Regions from separate parts of the Streptomyces sp. NPDC001985 genome, predicted to be linked through region 2. Evidence: riboswitches for the same ligand, from Rfam matches in the RefSeq annotation. Region 2 holds a riboswitch; the other holds the start of a gene.
What was found. Region 2 has a riboswitch for S-adenosylmethionine ahead of thrC (threonine synthase). Riboswitches for the same ligand answer to the same signal wherever they lie in the genome.
Positions count from the first base shown of each region.

Region 1: another riboswitch for S-adenosylmethionine. It lies ahead of ABT122_RS17980 (aminotransferase class V-fold PLP-dependent enzyme); the one in region 2 lies ahead of thrC (threonine synthase).

Region 1 covers NZ_JBEOYB010000036.1:15,493-19,898, reverse strand. The annotation lists gene trpD (anthranilate phosphoribosyltransferase) at 99-1,163, shown strand; SAM riboswitch class IV at 1,471-1,588, shown strand; gene ABT122_RS17980 (aminotransferase class V-fold PLP-dependent enzyme) at 1,799-3,172, shown strand; gene ABT122_RS17975 (glycerate kinase family protein) at 3,124-4,326, opposite strand.
Region 2 covers NZ_JBEOYB010000079.1:4,892-9,297, forward strand. The annotation lists gene ABT122_RS27970 (alpha,alpha-trehalose-phosphate synthase (UDP-forming)) at 1-243, opposite strand, end outside; gene ABT122_RS27975 (hypothetical protein) at 300-548, opposite strand; gene ABT122_RS27980 (glucosyl-3-phosphoglycerate synthase) at 578-1,522, opposite strand; SAM riboswitch class I at 1,662-1,810, shown strand; gene thrC (threonine synthase) at 1,827-3,116, shown strand; gene ABT122_RS27990 (MoaD/ThiS family protein) at 3,154-3,429, shown strand; gene ABT122_RS27995 (cold-shock protein) at 3,881-4,084, shown strand.

The sequences.
Region 1 (4,406 bases), on a different contig from region 2:
GCCCCGTCCACTGCCTGGACGGGGCTCTTCGCTGTCCCCCGGGGCTGGATAGGGTGGGAGCCAGACCACCTCTTTCCCAGCTGGACCTGGAGCGGACCATGAACGTTGTGACCCCGGTCGGCGGCGACAGCGTGGCGGACCTCTCCTGGCCCCGTGTGCTGAACGCGCTGCTGGACAACCGCGACCTGAGCGAGACCGCCGCCGCGTGGGCGATGGACCGCATCATGAGCGGTGAGGCGACCGATGTGCAGATCGCGGGGTTCGCGGTGGCGCTGCGGGCCAAGGGCGAGACCGTCGAGGAGATCTCCGGGCTCGTACGGACCATGTACGGGCACGCGAACCTGATCGAGGTGCCCGGGCCGACGGTGGACATCGTGGGGACGGGCGGGGACGGGGCCAACACGGTCAATATCTCGACGATGGCCGCGATCGTCCTGGCCGGCACCGGAGCGAAGGTCGTCAAGCACGGGAGCCGGGCGGCGTCGAGCGCTTCGGGGGCGTCGGATGTGCTGGAGAAGCTCGGGGTCAATCTGGAGCTGACGCCGCAGCGGGTGGCGGAGGTCGCGGAGGAAGCGGGGATCACTTTCTGCTTCGCGGCGAAGTTCCACCCGGCGCTGCGGCATGTGGCGGCGGCCCGCAAGGGGCTCGGAGTGCGTACGGTCTTCAACTTCCTGGGTCCGCTGACCAACCCGGCCCGGGTGAAGGCCCAGGCGACGGGCGTCGCCGACGCCCGGATGGCGCCCATCCTGGCGGGGGTGCTGGCCGAGCGCGGCTCGTCGGCGCTGGTGTTCCGGGGGGACGACGGGCTGGACGAGCTGACGACGACGGCGACGTCGCGGGTGTGGGTGGTACGCGACGGCTCGGTGCGGGAGGAGGCCTTCGACCCCCGGGACATCGGGATTCCCCTCGTCCCGATGGAGGCCCTGCGGGGCGCGGACGCCTCGTACAACGCGGAGGTCGCGCGGCGGGTCCTCGCCGGGGAGAAGGGGCCGGTGCGGGACGCGGTCCTGCTGAACTCGGCGGCGGCGCTGGTGGCCCTCACCCCGACCGACGCCGCTCTCACCGACCAGCTCGCCGCGGCCGTCACCCGCGCCGCCGAGGCCATCGACTCGGGCGCGGCGACGAGTGCCCTGACCCACTGGATCACCGCGACCAACGCGTAGCCCCTCCGGGGGAGGGCGGGCACCGCCGGCCCCCGCCGTCGTGGTGGTCTCCCGCCGCGGCGGGATGGGGGCCTCACTCACCCGGTGGTGGGGTGCCGCCCGTCCTTCTCCGCCGCGACGGCGCGATGCCCCCACCGGGGTCTCCGGCGGTGCCTGGCCGCCGTCGGCTCGGCGGGGTCGGGTGCGGGGCCAGGCGTGGGCCGGTCCGGCGGGCGCGGCTGACTCCGGCCTCGGCGCAGAGGCATCGACATCCCGGGATACGGGACAGGGTTGCGCCGGGAACTGTGGGTGGCTTAACGTCTTCGCAGGTCATGAGCGACAGCGACTACGGCCCCGGCCCGCTGTCCGGCAACCCTCCGTCCGTGGCGGGGTGCCCCGGGTGAAGACCAGGCCGTGGGCAGCGAGGTCCGCGGCAAGCGCGGACCCCTGCACGCCCTGGGGTCCTGGTCCTCAAGGGAGCAGTCTCGTGAGCAAGCGAATGCGATAGGGCTGAACGCCCCTTCTTCAGCACACCCTCCACCCACGCGGACATCCCCGCGTGCGCCGAGGCACCCCCGTACGCCGAGCGCCCCCGAGGCGCGCCCACGCGTACCGCCAGAGAAGCCATTCCGCCTGTCCCGCCGGGAGATCTCGCCATGTCCGCACGCTCCAACACCGCCGCCGACACCACCCTCCGCGCCCCCCTCCCCGTCCTCGGCCGCGATGTCACCGTCCCGCTGGTCACCGGCGGCGAAGTCACCTACGCCGCCCTGGACTACGCCGCGAGCGCCCCCGCCCTCCAGCGCGTCTGGGACGATGTCGCCGCCTACGCCCCGTACTACGGCAGCGTCCACCGGGGCGCCGGCTATCTCTCCCAGCTCTCCACCGACCTCTTCGAGAACAGCCGCGCCACCGTCGCCGAGTTCCTCGGCTGCCGCGACGACGACCAGGTCGTCTTCACCCGCTCCACCACCGACTCGCTCAATCTGCTCGCCGCCGCGCTCCCCGCCGGCTGCGAGGTCTTCGTCTTCGAGACCGAGCACCACGCCTCGCTGCTGCCGTGGCGTGACGCCCGCGTCACCTACCTCAACGCCCCCCGCACCCCCGCCGAGGCCGTCACCACCCTGGAGCGCGCCCTCGCCGACCGCGACCCCCACGGCCCCGCGCTGGTCTGTGTGACCGGCGCGTCCAATGTGACCGGTGAGCTGTGGCCCGTACGGGAACTCACCGCCGCCGCCCACGCCCACGGCGCCCGGATCGTCCTCGACGCCGCCCAACTGGCCCCCCACCACCCCCTCTCGGTCCGTGAGCTGGACGTCGACTGGGTCGCCTTCTCGGGGCACAAGCTGTACGCGCCCTTCGGCTCCGGTGTCCTCGCCGGGCGCGCCGACTGGCTCCAGGGCGCCGAGCCCTACCTCGCGGGCGGCGGTGCCTCCCGGAAGGTGGCCCGCCGTGCCGACGGCGGGGTCGACGTCGAGTGGCACACCACCGCCGCCCGCCACGAGGCCGGCTCGCCGAACGTGATCGGCGTCTACTCCATCGCCTCCGCCTGCAAGGCCCTCACCGAGGCCGGTTTCGACACCCTCGTCGCCCGCGAACAGCAGCTGGTCTCCACCGTCCTCGCCGGTCTCGCCGAGGTCCCCGAGGTCAGAGTCCTCTCGCTGTTCGGGGACGACGCCCCGCGCGTCGGAGTGATCTCCTTCGTGGTGGAGGGCTGGAACAGCTCCCACTTCGCCGCGGCCCTCTCCGCCGAGTACGGCATCGGCGTCCGGGACGGCCTCTTCTGCGCCCACCCCCTGGTCCGCACCCTCCTCGGCAGCGACCCGCGGGACCCGGGCGAGTGCGGCGCGCCGGAGGGCGAGCCGGGGGAGCGCTCCCTGAACGCGATCCGGGTCAGCTTCGGCGCGGGCACCCCCGACGAGCACGTGGAGCGTTTCGTACGCGCCGTGCGGGAGCTGGTCTCCCAGGGCGCGCGGTGGAACTACCGCACCGAGGACGGCCGGTGCGTCCCGGACACCGCCTCCGCGTGATCCGGTAGCCGGGTCCCGATCAGCACCATCCGCAGGGCCCGCTCGGTGGCGTCGGCGAGGAACTCCCCGCCGCGCCCGAGCGCCTCCGTGAGGCTGACCGGCGCCGGCAGGATCGCGCTGTACGCGTCCACCCCCTCGGCCCGCACCAGGTGCGCGCCCTCGCCGATGGTCCCCGCGAGGGCCAGCACCTCACGCCCGTACAGCTTGGCGCGCCGCGCCACCTCCGCCGGGACCTTCCCGCGCGGGGTCTGGTGGTCGAGGGCGCCCTCGGCGGTGAGGACCAGATCGGCGCGGGCGAGCCGGGCGTCCAGGTCCAGATGGTCGAGGAGGACGTCGAAGCGCGGCAGCAGCGCCGCGCCGAGCGCGGCGAGACCCGCGCCGAGACCGCCCGAGGCCCCGGTCCCGGGGCCCCCGCACAGATCGGCGCGGACCCTCAGATCCCGGGTCAGAATCCCGGCCCAGTGCTCCAGCCCCGCCGCCAACTGCTCCACCTGCGCGGGTGTCGCGCCCTTCTGCGGCCCGAAGACCCTGGCCACCCCGCGCTCCCCGCACAGCACGTTGAAGGGGTTGCAGGCGACCCGGATCTCCGTCTCGGCGAGCCGGGGGTCCAGCTCCGCGATGTCGACGCGCGCCAGCCGGATCAGCTCCCGCCCGCCGCGCGGCAGTTCCTCGCCCGCCTCGTCGAGCAGCCGGGCGCCGAGGGCCTGGAGCGCCCCGGCGCCGCCGTCCGATGTGCCGGAGTCCCCGCAGCCGACGAGAATCCGGCGGGCGCCGGTGTCGAGCGCGGCCCGGATCAGCTCACCGACGCCATAGGTGGTGGTCGCGCCGGGGTCGCGCAGATCGCGCGGTACGAGGGAGAGCCCGGCGACGGCGGCCATCTCGACCACCGCGGTCTCCTCCCGGTCCCCGAGGAGCGCGAAGTGGGTATCGATGGGCTCCCCGGTGGGCCCGGTGGCCCGCAGCCGCACCAGCCGTCCGCCGGACGCGGTGGCCAGGGCCTGGGCCGTCCCCTCGCCGCCGTCCACCAGCGGGATCAGATCGATCTCCGCGTCGGGGATCACCCTGCGCACCCCTTCGGCGATGGCCTCGGCGGCGCACTGCGCGGACAGGGACTCCTTGAAACCGCTGGGGGCGATGGCGAATCGGGTCAGCATCGTGAGAACTCCTGACAGAGAAAGAGAGGGTGTGAGGGAGCCGGGGCGCGGGCACGGCGCGCCGTTGGGCGGGGGGCTTC
Region 2 (4,406 bases):
CATCAGCACCCCGGGCTCGCCGGTGCCGCGCCGCAGGGCCTCGCGGTCGCCGTCGCCGAGGGCGGAGCAGATCCAGAGGGCGTCCTCCCCCGAGCCGATCGCGGAGAGGCCGGAGACGAGTCCGCCACCGCCGCGCCGGGCGTCGAGGGTGCCGTCGTCGCGGAGCGTGTAGGAGACGGGGCCCCGGTTGGACGCGACGAGAATCCGCGCGCGGGACGGGGCGGTGGGGGGCTCGGAGACCATGTCGCGAACCTAGCCCGTCCCGCGCGGACTCAAACGTGCGTACGGCTCCGGTTGGCTCACTCGGGCCGGGTGCCCGCCGCCGCTCCGGCGCCCCGGCGGCCGCGGGCGGCGGCGTAGGCGACGATCCCGGCGGCGGCGAGGCTCAGCGCGAGCCCGCCGAGGAGCCAGAGGCGCTCGGCGCCGGTGCCGCTCTGCCGGGGGCCCAGGGTCTGGGCCGCCGCCGGGCCGTGCAGCAGGGCGGAGCCGAGCAGAGCGGGGCCGAGCAGCGCCGTCGCGGCGACGACGGAGCGGTGCACAAATCTCATATATAGGATATTCAGCCAGCGGGTGGGAGTCAGGCGGCGCGACGCGCCGCGTACTCGGGGATCTCCCCCATCGGGGGCCGCTCCTCGGTGTCCACCCGGTGGGTGCGCGGCTCGAAACCGTGCTCACCGCGCTCGAACTGGGTGAGCGAGGGGCGCACCAGATGGCCCCGGGTCAGCCGGAGCTGGGCGGTCCGGTAGATCGCGGCGGCCATCCGGCCGAGGGCCTGGCCGTCCTGGTGGCGGTGTTTGCGGGAGCCCACGTCGACCTGGGCGAGGGCGTCCAGGCCCACCGTGTGCAGGGCGTCGACGAGCAGGCCCAGCTCCACCCCGTACCCCACCGGGAAGGGCAGCCGCTCCAGCAGCCCGCGCCGGACCGCGTACTCCCCGCCCAGCGGCTGGACGAACCCGGCCAGCAGCGGCCAGTGCAGATTGAGCAGCGGCCGGGCCACCAGCTCGGTCACCCGGCCGCCCTGCCCCGGGGTGTCGTCGAGGGGGCGGTCGTACATCGCCTTGACGAAGTCGATGCCGGGGTCGGTCAGGAGCGGGCCCACGATCCCGGAGACGAAGTCGGCGGAGAAGTCCCGCAGGTCGGCGTCGACGAAGCAGACGATGTCACCGCGGGTAACCATCAGTGACCGCCAGAGCACCTCGCCCTTGCCGGCGACGGCGGGAATCCGGGGCAGGATCGCGTCCCGGTGCACCACCCGCGCGCCCGCCGCGGCGGCCACATCGGCCGTGCGGTCGGTGGAGCCGGAGTCGATCACCACCAGCTCGTCGACGAGCGGGGCGGTCTCCATCAGCTCCCGGCGGATCACGGTGACGATGTCACCCACCGTGGCCTCCTCGTTGAGCGCGGGCAGCACCACGCTCACCGTGGCGGGCACGGCCCGCTTCGCGGCGAGCAGCCGGGGCAGCGGCCGGTCGGCCGCCGACCAGGAACGCCTGGTCAGCCAGCGCTCTGTCTCGTCGAGCACGTTCGCCCACTCCCCACAGCTGTGACGCATCTCGCGGTTCGGACGACTATCTCAACCGTCCACCCCTTCGGTTACAGTCTTGAACAACACGGATGCCCACCGCATGTCGGGGTCGGGTCCCGTGTTCACAATCGAATACCGCTCATCCAGAGGGGCAGAGGGATACGGCCCGTTGAAGCCCCGGCAACCCTCCAGCCGGTCTCAGTCGCTGTTCAGCGCGTGAGGCTCCCGGCTCGGGAAGGTGCCAAATCCGTCTCATGGCGAGCCTCGCCATGGGAAAGATGAGGAGAAAGGGCCTCCCTCCATGGCTGTTCAGACTGACCTCAGCACCCCCGTCACCCCCGTCGACCTGGGCCCCGCAGCGGCTCTCTCGTGTCGCGAGTGCGGTGAGCGCTTCGCTCTGGGCCCGATCTTCGCCTGTTCCTCCTGTTTCGGTCCGCTGGAAGTCGCCTACGACCTCCCGTCCGGTGACCCCGAGGCGCTGCGCGCCCGGATCGCCGCCGGTCCGGAGAACATCTGGCGGTACGCGCCCCTGCTGCCCGTCCCCGCCGGCGTGGCGGACAAGCCGAGCCTGAACCCGGGCTTCACCAAGCTGGTCAAGGCCGACAACCTCGCCCGCGAACTGGGCGTCACCGGCGGGCTGTTCATCAAGGACGACTCCGGCAACCCGACCCACTCCTTCAAGGACCGGGTCGTCGCCATCGCCGTCGAGGCGGCCCGCGCCTTCGGCTTCACCACCCTGTCCTGCTCCTCCACCGGCAACCTCGCCGGCGCGGTCGGCGCGGCGGCGGCCCGGGCGGGCCTGCGCTCCTGTGTCTTCATCCCGCACGACCTGGAGCAGGGCAAGGTCGTCATGGCCGCGGTCTACGGCGGCGAGCTGGTCGGCATCGAGGGCAACTACGACGATGTGAACCGTTTCTGCTCGGAGCTGATCGGCGATCCGCTCGGCGAGGGCTGGGGCTTCGTCAACGTCAATCTGCGCCCGTACTACGGCGAGGGCTCCAAGACGCTGGCGTACGAGATCTGCGAGCAGCTCGGCTGGCGGCTGCCCGACCAGATCGTGATCCCGATCGCCTCCGGCTCCCAGCTCACCAAGATCGACAAGGGTCTCCAGGAGCTGATCCGGCTGGGCCTGGTCGAGGACCGCCCCTACAAGATCTTCGGGGCCCAGGCGGAGGGCTGCTCGCCGGTGGCGGCGGCCTTCAAGGCCGGGCACGACGTGGTGCGCCCGGTGAAGCCGGACACCATCGCCAAGTCGCTGGCGATCGGCAACCCCGCCGACGGGCCCTACGTCCTGGACATCGCCCGCCGCACGGGCGGCGCCGTCGAGGACGTCACCGACGAGCAGATCGTGGACTCGATCAAGCTGCTGGCCCGCACGGAGGGCATCTTCGCCGAGACCGCCGGCGGGGTCACCGTGGGCGTGACCCGGAAGCTGATCGAGGCCGGCGTGCTCGACCCCGCGCTGACCACCGTCGTCCTCAACACCGGTGACGGCCTCAAGACCCTGGACGCGGTGGCCCCGACCACCGGGCCCACCGCGACGATCCGCCCGAGCCTGGACGCGTTCCGCGACGCCGGCCTGGCCCACTGACCCGGCCCCGGCCCACGACCCCCTGGGAGAGCTGAAGATGAGCGTCAACGTCCGTATCCCGACCATTCTGCGCACCTACACCGGAGGCCGGGCCGAGGTGGCCGCCGAGGGCACCACCCTCTCCGAGGTGATCGCGGACCTGGAGCGGAACCACGCGGGGATCGCCGCGCGCGTCCTGGACGACAACGGCAGGCTGCGCCGCTTCGTGAACGTCTATGTCAATGACGACGACGTCCGCTTCGAGCAGGGCCTGGAGACCGCGACCCCGGACGGCGCCGGCGTCTCGATCATCCCGGCGGTCGCCGGCGGCTGAGCCCCGGCGCGTCTCTACGCACCGTCACCCCGATTGCCCCCTCCGCAAGAGAAACGGAGGGGGCAATTCTGTAGGGTTGAGCGCGCTACAGTTGGGGAACGCCCCTCGGCCGACGGTGCCGACCGGCCTATCAGAATGCGCCCGGGCGCGATAAGAAGCAGCCAATGTGTGCGCTTGATTTGAACCCTAAGTCCTCTTTGCCGGGCCCGACTTGCCCCGGGATCTCATGAATTCAGGCTGATTACCCGATGGCCCGTGCCCGGATTTCTCGTCCGATTGACCTGTTGCAGAGGGCAGTTGGGCAGATACATTCAGCCGCGGTCGACGCGTTCCGGCGCACACCTGTGGGGTCCTCAACCCGTCCCGGACGGGCAGGCACACGGCGGGTGAGGTCTGACCCGGGTCCGCGAGGTGCGGTCCTGCGCAAGGGCCAGTAATAGGGGAGTTAGGCATGGCTCAGGGCACCGTCAAGTGGTTCAACGCGGAGAAGGGGTACGGCTTCATCGCGGTCGACGGTGGTGCGGACGTCTTCGTCCACTACAGCGCGATCCAGATGGACGGCTACCGCACCCTGGAGGAGGGGCAGCGAGTCGAGTTCGAAATCTCGCAGGGACAGAAGGGTCCGCAGGCGGACATGGTGAAGCTCGCGGTCTGATCCCGCGTTCCTCGCCACACCTGCGACACCTGCGACGCGATCGGCCACCGACGCGCTCACACATGTGGGGTCCGCATCCCGGGAACGGGGTGCGGACCCCACAGGTGTGTCCGGGCGCGGCAGGCCGGCGGAGCCCCCGGGCGCCCTCGCGCGGGCGCTCCCGGAGCCCCGGCGCGGCGGGGCGGCGCGCGCCCGCGCACCGCCCCGCGGGGACGGGCTCCCGGGGCCCTCGCTCCCCCCGGTTCTCCCGGAGGCGCTTGCACTCGGAGGGGGCGAGTGCTAATCATTGGCGTTAGCACTCTCCTGGTGAGAGTGACAGAAC